DNA from 3 places in the Mesorhizobium sp. CAU 1732 genome. Region 3 is predicted to be linked to each of the others. Evidence: predicted binding sites of a transcription regulator. Region 3 holds the regulator's gene; each other region holds the start of a gene.
The links. The regulator LexA, encoded in region 3, represses DNA repair genes until DNA is damaged. The targets are predictions, from matches to a motif close to TGTTCNNNNTGTGTTCNG.
Positions count from the first base shown of each region.

Region 1: AAFN55_RS08045 (sel1 repeat family protein) is a predicted target of LexA. The motif match lies at 1,494-1,511, and genes of this name have one in related genera.
Region 2: AAFN55_RS07025 (PA0069 family radical SAM protein) is a predicted target of LexA. The motif match lies at 2,257-2,274, and genes of this name have one in related genera.

Region 1 covers NZ_JBDQQR010000001.1:1,639,498-1,643,668, forward strand. Annotated here, with positions in the region: gene AAFN55_RS08030 (hypothetical protein) at 1-165, opposite strand, end outside; gene AAFN55_RS08035 (hypothetical protein) at 335-634, shown strand; gene AAFN55_RS08040 (DUF2147 domain-containing protein) at 858-1,196, opposite strand; gene AAFN55_RS08045 (sel1 repeat family protein) at 1,634-1,891, shown strand; gene AAFN55_RS08050 (acetyl/propionyl/methylcrotonyl-CoA carboxylase subunit alpha) at 2,506-4,171, opposite strand, start outside.
Region 2 covers NZ_JBDQQR010000001.1:1,436,930-1,441,100, forward strand. Annotated here, with positions in the region: gene AAFN55_RS07015 (F0F1 ATP synthase subunit B) at 1-88, shown strand, start outside; gene AAFN55_RS07020 (ribonuclease HII) at 210-875, opposite strand; gene AAFN55_RS07025 (PA0069 family radical SAM protein) at 1,029-2,183, opposite strand; gene AAFN55_RS07030 (glycosyltransferase) at 2,331-2,846, shown strand; gene moaB (molybdenum cofactor biosynthesis protein B) at 2,843-3,400, opposite strand; gene AAFN55_RS07040 (4-(cytidine 5'-diphospho)-2-C-methyl-D-erythritol kinase) at 3,387-4,171, opposite strand, start outside.
Region 3 covers NZ_JBDQQR010000001.1:2,877,079-2,881,249, reverse strand. Annotated here, with positions in the region: gene AAFN55_RS13970 (ComEC/Rec2 family competence protein) at 1-1,098, shown strand, start outside; gene lexA (transcriptional repressor LexA) at 1,121-1,837, opposite strand; gene glp (gephyrin-like molybdotransferase Glp) at 1,945-3,144, opposite strand; gene moaC (cyclic pyranopterin monophosphate synthase MoaC) at 3,155-3,643, opposite strand; gene trpC (indole-3-glycerol phosphate synthase TrpC) at 3,650-4,171, opposite strand, start outside.

The sequences.
Region 1 (4,171 bases), 1.2 Mb from region 3:
GCGCTGCGCGCCAAGGGCGCATGAAAAGAGCTTGCCTGCGTCGCATGCCGAATGGTGGCTGTTGTAGGCGTAGGACGGGCGGCTCTTCTCGGCCACGAGAACGGCGAGGCCCATTCCGAAGATGGTCACCAGCAGGCATACGATCGTGAAGCGGCGGGCCAGCATGTGTTTCGTCTCCCTCAGTCTTGACAGGAGATTGCCGCAATTGCCCTGAACCGACCCTGAGAGGGCCGTTCATCTGCGGTTCAGGGTGGTAAACGCCGATAAATCAAGTCACTGTGAGCGAACCCTGCTGGAGACTGGCAGGTCGACTGTGTTTCGGGGGAAGTTGCGCATGCATCAGGCGATCACGCTTTCGGTTCTGATCGTTCTCTCGCTGATCCTTCTGTCCCCGGCGGCCGCCGCTGCGGCGTCAGACGGAAACTGGGGCCGCGGAGTGGGGCTCCTGATCGGCCCGATCCTGTTCTCCTATCTCGCCACCGCGCTCGTCTACTATCCGGCCAGGTTTTTTAGTGGCGCGGGCGCAGTGGCCGGGTTCGCAAAGACCAGGCTGCACTATGTCGGGCTGGTGGTGGGGCTTCTTGCGGTGTTTGGCCAGGTCGGGCGCATGGTTGCCCAAAGCGGTTCCGCATGAGGTGGAATCGCTGCTTGCGAAACACCCCCTCCATCACTTCGTGGTTCCCCTCCCCCATGAAAATGGGGGAGGATCCAGGTAGCGATTGTCCGCGGCCTCGGATCCTCCCCTGCGAAGCGGGGGAGGGGGACCACGAAGTGGTGGAGGGGGTGTTTCGGTAGAAGCCTGACTTAGAAACGATAAAAGGCCGGCGGCATGGCCCCGGCCTCTCGCAGTCTCGGAGCTACTGGCGCTTCCAGTTCTGCGTGCGGCAGAACACCACCGCCACGCATCCCTGCATCGCCAGCGCGTTGCCCTTGAGCGTCGCGTTGCCCGAATAGGTCTTGTCGTCGGCGGGGTCCGTGATGGTGCCCTTGTATTTGCCGTCGCCATTGGGGCTCATCTGGCCGATGCGCTTGCCATTATGTTCGCCGCTGCGCAGCGTGATGGTGAAACCGCCGCCGGATCCGGCGATCTGGGCCGTCGCCCCGCTATCCGTCCTCCAATTGCCTTCGATCGGGTCGGCCTGAGCTATCCCGGCCAGCATGAAGCTCGCCGCAGCGAGCGTAACTATACGAAGCATGTGGTTCCTCCCGTCCGGCGTCTCCCGATTGCGCAGTGCCGGACTATCGCCTTACGCAAACGTAAGCGTAATCCAACTTTCGGTGGCTTGGAAGAGACCTTGCGACATCCTCGAAACGGCTTTCGCGGTTGCCGCAGATCGCGATTTTCAGCGTGAAATCCGCGCTCGTCAAAATTCGTCGCTGGACTCGTGGTTATCAAAGGCTTTCCCCGGGCCGGCAGAATTTTCGACGAATTTTCGTCAAAAGCCGAGCAATGCGCGGACTCCTATCCTTAACGAAATCCGAGCTTTACCTCTTGTTTTAGTTTTGTTTTCCGCAAATTAAGCACGCCATTTAACGACGGATTCAAGCCTCCCCGGCATCCTGTGAAGCATCGGATCACACAGCGAGACGCACCGGAAAACCGGCTCTCGGGACAGAAGCAGGGGACAGACAAATGGCTCGTTTTGACATGCTTGAAGCCGGCATCGGCTCCACCGCCCAGGCGGAAATCCTGTTCGAACTCGGACTGATGTACGCCACCGGCCGCGATTGCGACACCGACCTGGTCGCGGCGCACAAATGGTTCAACATCGCCGCCATCAAGGGCTCCGAGCGCGCTGCCGAACTGCGCTCCGAACTCTCGGCCACGATGAGCAAGACGGACATCGCCAAGGCGCTGCGCGAAGCCCGCGAATGGATGACGGTTCACTAAGAAACCGCTCCAGACTGAATACCGGGAAAACCACCGGGGGGACTGCAAGAACGAGCGGGCCGCAATGACGGTTCGCCGCAAACAGGGACGGCAAGGCTTTTGGCGCGGGGGCGCAAGGGCGATACCGGGGAAAACCACCGGGGGGACTGCAAGAACGAGCGAGCCGCGATGACGGCCCGCCGCAAACAGGGACGGCGAGGCTTTTGGCGCGGGGGCGCAAGGGCGATAGCCGGGGAAAACCACCGGGGGGACTGCAAGAACGAGCGAGCCGCGATGACGGTTCGCCGCAAACAGGGACGGCAAGGCTTTTGGCGCGGGGGGCGCAAGGGCGATAGCCAGGGCATCAAGGCCGCGACCGGAGCATAAGCCGGCGCGGCCTTCGCTATTTCGAACACCAAAGCGGTTCCGGATGAGGTGGAATCGCTTTTGACCGAACCCCCAACCGCCTTCGGCGGTCCTGGGGGCGAGCCGCTTGTCCCGCCCATCCTTCGGACCCCCGCTTCGCAGGGGAGGAACCAGCGTAGCGGCCGTCCGCAACCTCGATCCTCCCCCACCTGTGGGGGAGGGGGACCACGACGTGGTGGAGGGGGTGTTCCGGTATAACTTGAAACGCTCTAGCCGAGCAGGCTTGCGGGCTTTGCCTCTTCGATCTCCTCAAAGCGCACCAGCACCGTGCCGTCGGTCACCTGCGCGCCTTCCGACGCGATCTCGGCGATGACCCCGTCATGCGGCGCGGCGATCGTATGCTCCATCTTCATGGCTTCGAGCACCAGCAGCGGCTGGCCCTTCTCGACCGTCTCGCCGACAGCGGCGCGCACGACCTTCACCAACCCCGGCATAGGCGCCCGCAAGGCGTCGCTGCCGCCGGATGCGGCCTCGGCCAGCGCGAACGGGTCCGCGACCGTGAAGGTGTGGCTCGCCGTGCCGGAAAACACCGTGACATGGCCGGGCCAGCGCGCGGTCGGCAGGCGCGACGGCGCGATCCGCGTGCCCTCGACACCATCCCCGAAGCGCAAGTCGACATTGCCGTTGGCAGCGACGCTCAGCCGGAACGTGACAGTCTCGTCCCCGACGCCCAGGCGGATGCGCTTGGGCGTGGCGTGGAAATGCGCGTAGCCCGCCAGCGACGACCAGGGATCGGCCGCGTTGCGGTCGGCCGCGATGTCGGCTGCGGCGATCGCGGCCGCCGCCAGATGCGCGGACTGCGGTTCGGCAAGCGCCGTGAGCGCATCCTGCTTGCGCGCGATCAGCCCCGTATCGACGTCGCCTGCCGCGAAATCCGCATCGGCCGCCAGCGCCGCCAGGAAGGCGGTGTTGACCACGGACCCCGCAATCTGCGTGTCCGCCAGCGCCTCGCTTAAGAGATCGAGCGCCGCCTTGCGGTTTGCGCCATGGGTGACGAGCTTGGCGATCATCGGATCGTAGAAGGGCGAGATCGCATCGCCGGCGCGAACGCCGGTTTCGACGCGGATGCCCGGACCTTCGGGAAAGCGCAGGTGATGCAGCGTGCCGATCGCCGGCAGGAAACCCTTGGCCGCATCCTCGGCATAGAGCCGCGCCTCGAAGGCGTGTCCGTCGAGCGAGATCTGGTCCTGCGTCTTGGGCAGGGGCTCGCCCGCCGCGACGCGCAACTGCCATTCGACCAGATCGACGCCCGTCACCATCTCGGTCACCGGATGCTCGACCTGCAGCCGCGTGTTCATTTCCATGAACCAGAACCGGTCGGGCTTGAGGCCATCCGAGGCATCGACGATGAACTCGATCGTGCCGGCGCCCGAATAGGAAATCGCCTGCGCGGCCTTCACCGCCGCATCGGTCATCGCCGCGCGCATCGCGTCGGTCATGCCGGGGGCGGGCGCCTCCTCGATGACCTTCTGGTGGCGGCGCTGGGCCGAGCAGTCGCGCTCGAACAGGTGCACGACGTTGCCGTGCTTGTCGCCGAAGACCTGCACCTCGATATGGCGCGGCTTGTCGACATATTTCTCGACCAGAACCCGGTCGTCGCCGAACGAGGCCTTGGCCTCGCGCTTGGCGGATGCCAGCGCCTCGGGAAACGCGTCGGGATCGTCGACCTTGCGCATGCCCTTGCCGCCGCCGCCGGCGCGCGCCTTGATGAGCACGGGATAGCCGATCTCGCGCGCCTTGGAGGCGAGGATGACGATCTCCTGGCCCTCGCCGTGATAGCCCGGAACGACCGGCACGCCGGCTTTCTCCATCAGCCGCTTGGCGGCGTCCTTCAGGCCCATCGCGCGGATGGCCGAGGCCGACGGTCCGATGAAG
Region 2 (4,171 bases), 1.4 Mb from region 3:
GCGTATCCTCGCCGACCGGGTCGACACCAAGGCCGACGCGGCGCTCTTCAAGTCGGCTCTCGACGACGTCAAGGCGCGGCTGAACTAAGCCGGTCTCACCGACATTTTGAAAACGCCGCCTCCGGGCGGCGTTTTTCGTTGTCGATTCTTCGCACGATAGGGCTGATGAAAACCGGAAAGTCTCTCGAAAGCGGGGCAGAAATCCCGGTCTATCCGACAGGTTCGGCCAGCCGGAACGGCGCGAACGACAGGCGATGCAGCCGCGATGCGGGGCCGTGGGCGCTGATCGCCGTGCGGTGGCGCTCGGTCGCATAACCCATATGCACTTCGAAGCCGTAGCGCAGGTCGCAGGCGCCGGCACGCGCCATCATGCGGTCGCGCACCACCTTGGCGACGATCGATGCCGCTGCGATCGACTGGGAACGCTGATCGCCTTTGACGATGGCGCGGCCGAGGCAGATGAGGCCGGGCGGAACGTCGCGCCCATCGGCCAGAACCATCAGGGGCTGGACGCACAGCGTCGCGACAGAGCGGCGCATCGCCTCGAGGCTCGCCTTGCGGATGTCGGCGGCATCGATGGACAGGGCCGAGACCGAGGCGAACGAAACCGCGACCGCGTGCGACAGGATGTCGGCGAACACGCGTTCGCGTGCACCGGCGTCGAGCCGCTTCGAATCGTCGAGGCCATCGGGAATCGAATCGGGATCGAGAATCACGGCAGCCGCTACGACGGGACCTGCGAGCGGACCGCGTCCGGCCTCGTCCGTGCCCGCGACCGGCAAACGCCCGTCCCGCATCGCCTCGCGCTCGAGCGTGAAGTCGGGCCGAACGGGCAGTTCGAAAAGGGTCGGAGAATCGGGGCGCGGGCGAGTCATGTGCGGCAAGCTCGCACCGGCTCCGATTCTCCGCAAGACCTTCCCGACCCAAAGGGGCGGCGGATCGGGAAGGCGTCCGTCGGCGCAGGGGACAGGCAAAGGCCGGACGGGACTGGAATGGCCGGGCAGGGTGCGCGACCATGACTGGTTATGTCAGAGCAGCATGAGCTGCTGACCCGCCTGTGCCGGCGGCGTGAAGAGGTCGTTGCGAAGCCGGCGGCGTTCGGTGTTGAGACCGAGGCGCTTGGCGGCGATCTCGAACCGGCGTCCGATCTGCCAGGCATAGGGGCCGGTGCCCTTCATGCGCTTGCCCCACTCGGCGTCGTAATCCTTGCCGTCCCGCATCGAGCGGATCAGCGAGACGACGTGGCGGTAGCGGTCGGGATAGTTCCGCAGGAGCCAGTCCTTGAAGATCGGGCTGACCTCCAGCGGCAGGCGCAGGATGATGTAGCCGGCCTCACGCGCACCCGCCGCATAGGCGGATTCCAGAATGCGCTCGATCTCCTGGTCGTTGAGGGCAGGGATCACCGGCCCGATCATCACCGACACCGGAATTCCGGCCTCGTCCATCGCCCGCAGGGCTTCCAGCCGGCGCGCAGGCGTGGCGGCACGCGGTTCCATAGTGCGCGCGAGCTTGCGGTCGAGCGTCGTCACCGACAGCGCCACCTTGGCCAGGCCCTTTTCCGCCATCCGCGACAGGATATCGATGTCGCGCATCACGAGCGCCGACTTGGTCACGATGCCCACCGGGTGGTTGTGCGCCTCCAGAACTTCCAGCACCTCGCGCATGATGCGCCATTGCTTCTCGATCGGCTGGTAAGGGTCGGTGTTGGTGCCGATGGCGATCGTCTTTGGCTCGTAGCCGGGCTTCGCCAGCTCGCGCTCCAAAAGGCGCGCCGCGTCCGGCTTGGCGAACAGCTTCGCCTCGAAGTCAAGCCCCGCCGACAGGCCCATATAGCTGTGCGTCGGCCGCGCGAAGCAGTAGACGCAGCCATGCTCGCAGCCACGATACGGATTGATCGACCGGTCGAAGGAGATGTCGGGCGAATCGTTGCGGGTGATGATGGTGCGCGGCTTCTCGACCTGCACCTCGGTCTTGAACGGCGGCAATTCCTCCAGCGAGTTCCAGCCATCGTCGAAGACATGACGGGAAACGGGCTCGAAGCGGCCGCTCATATTGACGCCCGCACCGCGGCCGCGACGCCGGTCGAAACCGACGCGCAATCCGCTTTCCTCGATCATGGCATTGGCCATGGGGGCGCCACCGCTGGTGTAGGCTGCGATGTCGGCTTGTCTGATAGGTTCCATGAAGTGCGCTCCGGGGCGGTTCTGCCGCTTGCGACTCGTCTCTCTTTGATGAAACTATTCCTATTTTACCAAAGAGAACAAAGCAAGAACTTTCTTCGCTGCAGCGCAACGCTGGCGTTGCCGTGCGGTTTCGGCTATTTCGCGATGATGCTGTCGGTCGTGATCGAAACGCGGAACCACGAGGATGCGCTTGCGCGCACGCTGTCATCTCTGGTGGGGGCAGCGGTCGAGGGCGTCGTTCGCGAGGTGATCGTCTGCGACACCGGCTCGTCCGACCAGACCCATCGCGTCGCGGAGCATGCCGGCTGCCATTACATCGCCAATGCGCATGCGTCCGCCGGGGTGCGGCAGGCCAAGAGCGAATGGATCCTGCTTCTGGAACCGGGCGCTCGCCTGCGCGAGGGCTGGATGGAGACGGTGATGTCGCACATCAACGCGGCGACGAACGCGGCGCGGTTCACCCGCTCGAAGCATCCCCGCCTGCCTTTTCTCTCCCGCATATTTGCCGGCCGGCGTCCGCTGGTGGACGGCCTAGTGATCACCAAGCGCCAGGCCATGTCGCTGTCGCGCGGCGACGGTTCGGCCGGCATGATCGCCAAGGCGGTCTCCGCCCGGCGTCTCGCCGCCGAAATCCTCGCTGCGCCTGTGGTCAAGGATGCCTAGACGGCAGTTCCCGCGCCGCGCCGCAGATGCTCGTCCAGCCGGGGCATGATCTCCACGAAATTGCACGGCATGTGCCGGTAGTCGAGCTGCGGCTTGAGGATACCGTCCCACGCGTCGCGGCATGCGCCCGGTGAACCCGGCAGCACGAAGACGAAGGTCGCGTTGAGGACGCCGCCGGTCGCGCGCGACTGGATCGTGGAGGTGCCGATCTTGTCGTAGGAGATGCGGTGGAACACTTCTGAAAAGCCGTCCATGCGCTTTTCGAACAGTGGCTCGAGCGCCTCAGGCGTCACATCGCGGCCGGTGAAGCCGGTCCCGCCGGTCGTGATGATCACGTCGATCGCATCGTCCTTCGACCAGCGCGAGACGATCGCGCGGATTTGTTCGACGTCGTCGGTGACGATGTCGCGCGCGGCAAGCCTGTGACCGGCTTCCGCGATGCGCTCTGCAAGCGTCGCGCCGGACTTGTCGTCGGCGAGGCTGCGCGTGTCGGAGACCGTGAGAACGGCGATGCCGACCGCCACGAAGGGTCTCGTCTCGTCAATCCGCGCCATGGATTTGCTCCCGCTCGATCGTCCGTGTCGCCTCGACATACCATGTTGGACGGGCGGTAGCGATTGCGGCCGCCGCTGTCGCCGCCTCGTCCTGTGAGCCGAAGATGCCGAAACATGTCGCGCCCGACCCGGACATGCGCGCCAGCGCTGCCCCATTGGCGGTGAGCGTCTTGACCACGTCGCCGATGTCTGGCGCGATCGACATCGCCGGATGTTCGAGATCGTTGCGCGTCGAGCCCAGCCAACCAACGAGGTTGGCCATGCTGGACGTGGCACGCAATGGCGGCAGCGGCGAATTCTCGCGGCTTTGCAGCGCCTTGAAGATCGCCGGTGTGGAAACGCCGACACCGGGATTGGCCAGCACCATATGAAGCTCCGGCAACACGACCGGCGCCAGCCTCTCTCCGATGCCGGTTGCGATGAGCGGTCGGGCTGCAAGGCACATCGGCAGATCGGCTCCGAGAGCCAGGGCCTCGCGTCGCAGAACCTCCTCGTCGAGGTCGAGCCGCCAGACCCGGCACAGAACACGCAAAGTCGCAGCCGCGTCGCTCGACCCGCCGCCGATCCCCGATGCGATCGGCAACGCCTTGTCGAGGTCCAGCGCGACGGCAGGTGTCGGCCGCGTGCCCGCCAACCGTCGCAGCAGATCGCGTGCGCGCGCAACGAGATTGTCGCTGTCGGTGGCGAGCCCTTGCGCGTAGCGGCCCTGAATGGTGAGCGTGTCCCGCTCAGCGAGGCGGGCGGTCACGGTGTCGCCGGCTTCCGTGAACA
Region 3 (4,171 bases):
TTCCAGATGTCGTTTGCGGCAACTGCCGCGCTCGTTGCCTCCTATGCTGCGTGGACGGAATACCGACAGGGAAAGCCGGCCAGCGGACCTCCGCCGCGGCGGTCGCCTGTCGCCTCCGTCCTGCGGGCGAGCGGAATCTACGCGGCGGGGCTCTCGATGACGTCCGTCGTCGCCGGCCTTGCGACGGCGCTTTTCACCGCATGGCATTTCCAGCAGGTCGCCCCGCTCGGTCTGGTGGCGAACCTGGCTGCAATGCCGTTCGTCTCGGTGATCGTCATGCCGATGGCGGTCATCGCATCGATCCTCATGCCGTTCGGCCTGGAAGGGCCAGCGCTGCAATTGATGGGGCTCGGCATCGCCGCGATGAATGCGGTCGCGATCTGGCTGGCTGAGCGATCCGTATTCGACATGACCGGCGCGATTCCGCTGGGCGCCGTGCTGATCACGACGCTTGCACTCGCATTTCTGACGATGACGGATGGGGTGATGCGGTGGGCTGCCGCGCCGCTTCTGGCAATCGCCGCATTCATGCTTTTCATGCGGGATGTGCCGGATGTCATCATCTCCGAAGATGGCAGTCTCGTCGCCATGCGGCTCGAGGATGGCCGCGTCGCCGTCAATCGCCCGCGTCCGCGCGCATTTACGATGGACAACTGGATGCGAGCTTTTGCAGCCACGGAGATCGTCCGACCCGGCACTGCCGCGGGATCACAAGCGGAGCACGCCTCGGGCTTCATCTGCAACGACGAGGGCTTGTGCATCGCGCGGCACGGAAGCGGGGGCGTTGTGGCCTATGCGGCGACCGAAAATGACGCGGCAGGTGTCTGCGGCGAAGCAACCGTCATCATCATCGACGACGCCACCGCCGGCGATCCGTGCGAAAACGCGGCAGTGCTGGTCATTACCAAACGCGACCTCGCGCGCCATGGCAGCGTCGAGTTCTCGTTTCCCGCAAATGGCCTGCGCCCCACGCCCCGCTACGCGATCAGGGAACCGTACCGCGCGTGGCACCATCATCGCCAGTTCTCGCGCGCAGCGCGCGGCATGCCGCCCTACCAGCGCGAAAATCCCGCCGAAGCCAATGACCGGCGGGATTAGAGGCCGGGCGCGCCGTCTGCCTTCAATAGCGGCGGATCAGGCCGACGAGTTTGCCCTGAACCTTGATGCGGTCCGGTCCGAAGATGCGTGTTTCGTAAGCCGGATTGGCGGCTTCCAGCGCGATCGACGCGCCCTTTCGACGGAACCGCTTGAGGGTCGCTTCCTCGTCATCGACGAGCGCAACGACGATATCGCCCGGACTGGCCGTCTGGCCATCCTTGATGATGACCGTGTCGCCGTCGAAGATGCCGGCCTCGATCATCGAGTCGCCTTTGACCTCGAGCGCATAGTGCTCGCCACCGGACAGCATTTCCGGCGGTACGCTGATCGAATGCGTCTTGTGCTGGATCGCGTCGATCGGAACGCCGGCCGCGATCCGCCCCATGACCGGGATCGATACGGACGCCGGAGTGTCGTCGTCATTGCTATGGGTATGCAGGCGGGAGCGCTCAGGCGCCCTGCCGAGGCTGCCCTGGATGACGCTCGGTGAAAACTTCTTCGCCGCATTCAGGCCCGGAGCAATCGAATCGGGAAGCCGCAGAACCTCCAGCGCGCGCGCCCTGTTGGGAAGACGCCTGATGAAGCCCCGTTCCTCGAGAGCGGTGATGAGACGGTGGATGCCGGATTTGGACGCCAGATCGAGCGCTTCCTTCATTTCGTCGAAAGAAGGGGGGATTCCCGTCTCCTTCAACCGCTCATGGATGAAGAGAAGCAGTTCGTGTTGCTTGCGCGTCAGCATCGCTCGCCCCTTGGGAATCGATCCAAAAACAAAACCAGAACAAACACTATCTGTTCCAGTTGTGTTCCGCAACACGTTTAATTTTAATGAATTCGTTGATGCTTTGTTCAGCTTAGCAGCATGACGCGGCAAGCATCGCCAGGCTCGGCCGCGGCTGCTCCCGGCTCTCTGACGATCAGCGCATTCGATGCGGCGAGCGTCTTGAGCATCGACGAATCCTGCGTGCCGAAGGGGGTCGCGGTGAGTTCGCCATCACGGTCCTCGACATGCGCCCGCACGTAATCCTGTCGGTGATCGTTGGCTTTCATGGGCGATCCGAGACGGGCTGAGCGCAATCGGTTGGCGGTAGAGCGGCCGGCGAGGGCAGCCACCAGCGGCACGAGGAAGACATAGGCACAAACCATGCTCGAGACAGGGTTGCCCGGCAGACCCAGCACCCGCGTGTCATCGAAGCGCCCGAACATCAGCGGCTTGCCCGGACGCATGGCGATCTTCCAGAACTCAAGCTGCATTCCCTGGCCGGCAAGCACGTCGCGGACGAGGTCGTGGTCACCGACAGACGCGCCGCCCAGCGTGACGACGATGTCGGCGCGCGCGGCGCGTGCGCGATCCATGGAGGCGGCGATCTGCGCGCGATCGTCGGGGACGATGCCGAGGTCGAGGATTTGCGCGCCGGCGTTGCGCGCGATCGCGGCGACGCCATAGCTGTTGGACGCGACGATCTGGTCCGGGCCGGGATTGTCACCCGGTGCGACAAGCTCCGTGCCGGTGGCGATGATCGCGACCAGCGGTTTGCGCACAACCGGCAGCATCGCATGGTTGGCGGCCGCGGCGAGCGAAAGTGCGGCCGGATCGAGCAGGCGGCCAGCGCTCAAGAGTGGCTCGCCGGTGATGAAGTCGAGGCCTTCGCGGCGGATGTGTCTGCCCTTTGGCGTCGCTTCCAGCGCCTCGATGGTCTGGTTGCCGACACCCTTGGCATCTTCCTGAAGGAGAACCGTGTCGGCGCCATTTGGAATCGGTGCGCCGGTAAAGATGCGCACGGCCTCGCCGGGGCCGACCGTGCCGTCGAAGCGCTTGCCGGCGATCGATTCGCCGATCACGTTGAGCTTTGCCGGTATGGTCTCGATGTCTTGCCCACGCACCGCATAGCCGTCCATCGCCGAGGCGGGGAAGGGCGGTTGCGTTCGTCTTGCGGCGATGGCCGAGGCCAAAACGCGACCGGAGGCTTCGGCGATTGCGACATCTTCCGCGCCAAGCGGACCGGCGTCGCGCAGGAGTTGCGCCAGCGCATCGTCGACGGGCAGCAGACCAGCCAACTCAGGCCTCCGCGGCGCGGTAATCGCCGGATTTGCCGCCGCTCTTCTCGACAACGCGGATTCCGGTGATCGTCATTCCACGATCGGCGGCCTTGGCCATGTCGTAGATCGTGAGGCAGGCGACGGATGCGGCCGTGAGCGCTTCCATCTCCACACCGGTTTTGCCGGTCACACGGGCCAGCGCGCGCACGCGCAGGCCGGGCAGCGTGGCGTCAGGCTCGATATCGACGGAAACCTTCGTGAGCAGAAGCGGATGGCAAAGCGGAATCAGCTCGTGCGTGCGCTTGGCCGCCATGATGCCGGCGATGCGCGCGGTGCCCAGAACGTCCCCCTTCTTGGCGTCGCCATCGAGGATCATGCGCAGCGTCTCCGCTTTCATGACCACCGCGCCTTCCGCGATCGCGGTACGCTCGGTCTCGGCCTTGGCGCCGACATCCACCATGTTGGCTTCGCCCGATGCACCCAGATGTGTGAGGCCGGAACCGCTCATCGGGTGTCAGCCTGCCGCGCTGCGCTGTTCGATGCCGAGAAGCGTGCGGGTCGCAAGTGTCACATCGGCCTGCCGCATCAGGCTCTCGCCGACGAGGAAGCAGGAGATGCCAGAATTCGACAGGCGATTGCAGTCGGCATGCGTGAAGATGCCGCTTTCGCCGACGATGAGGCGCTCGTCGGGCACGAGTTGCGCCAGACGTTCCGATGTCTCGAGGCCTACTTCAAACGTTCGCAGGTTGCGGTTGTTGATGCCGATGAGGGGTGAGGCGAGTTTTAGGGCGCGCTCCATCTCCGCCTCGTCATGCACCTCGATCAGCACGTCCATGCCGAGGTCGTGCGCTTCGCCTTCCAGGGCCCGCGCGTCGTCATCCGATAGGCTCGCCATGATGATCAGGATCGCGTCAGCACCCCAACTGCGCGCTTCATGGACCTGATAGGTCTCGAACATGAAGTCCTTGCGCAGCACGGGCATGGCGGTCGCCGCGCGTGCGTGGGTGAGGAATTCCGGTGCGCCCTGGAACGATGG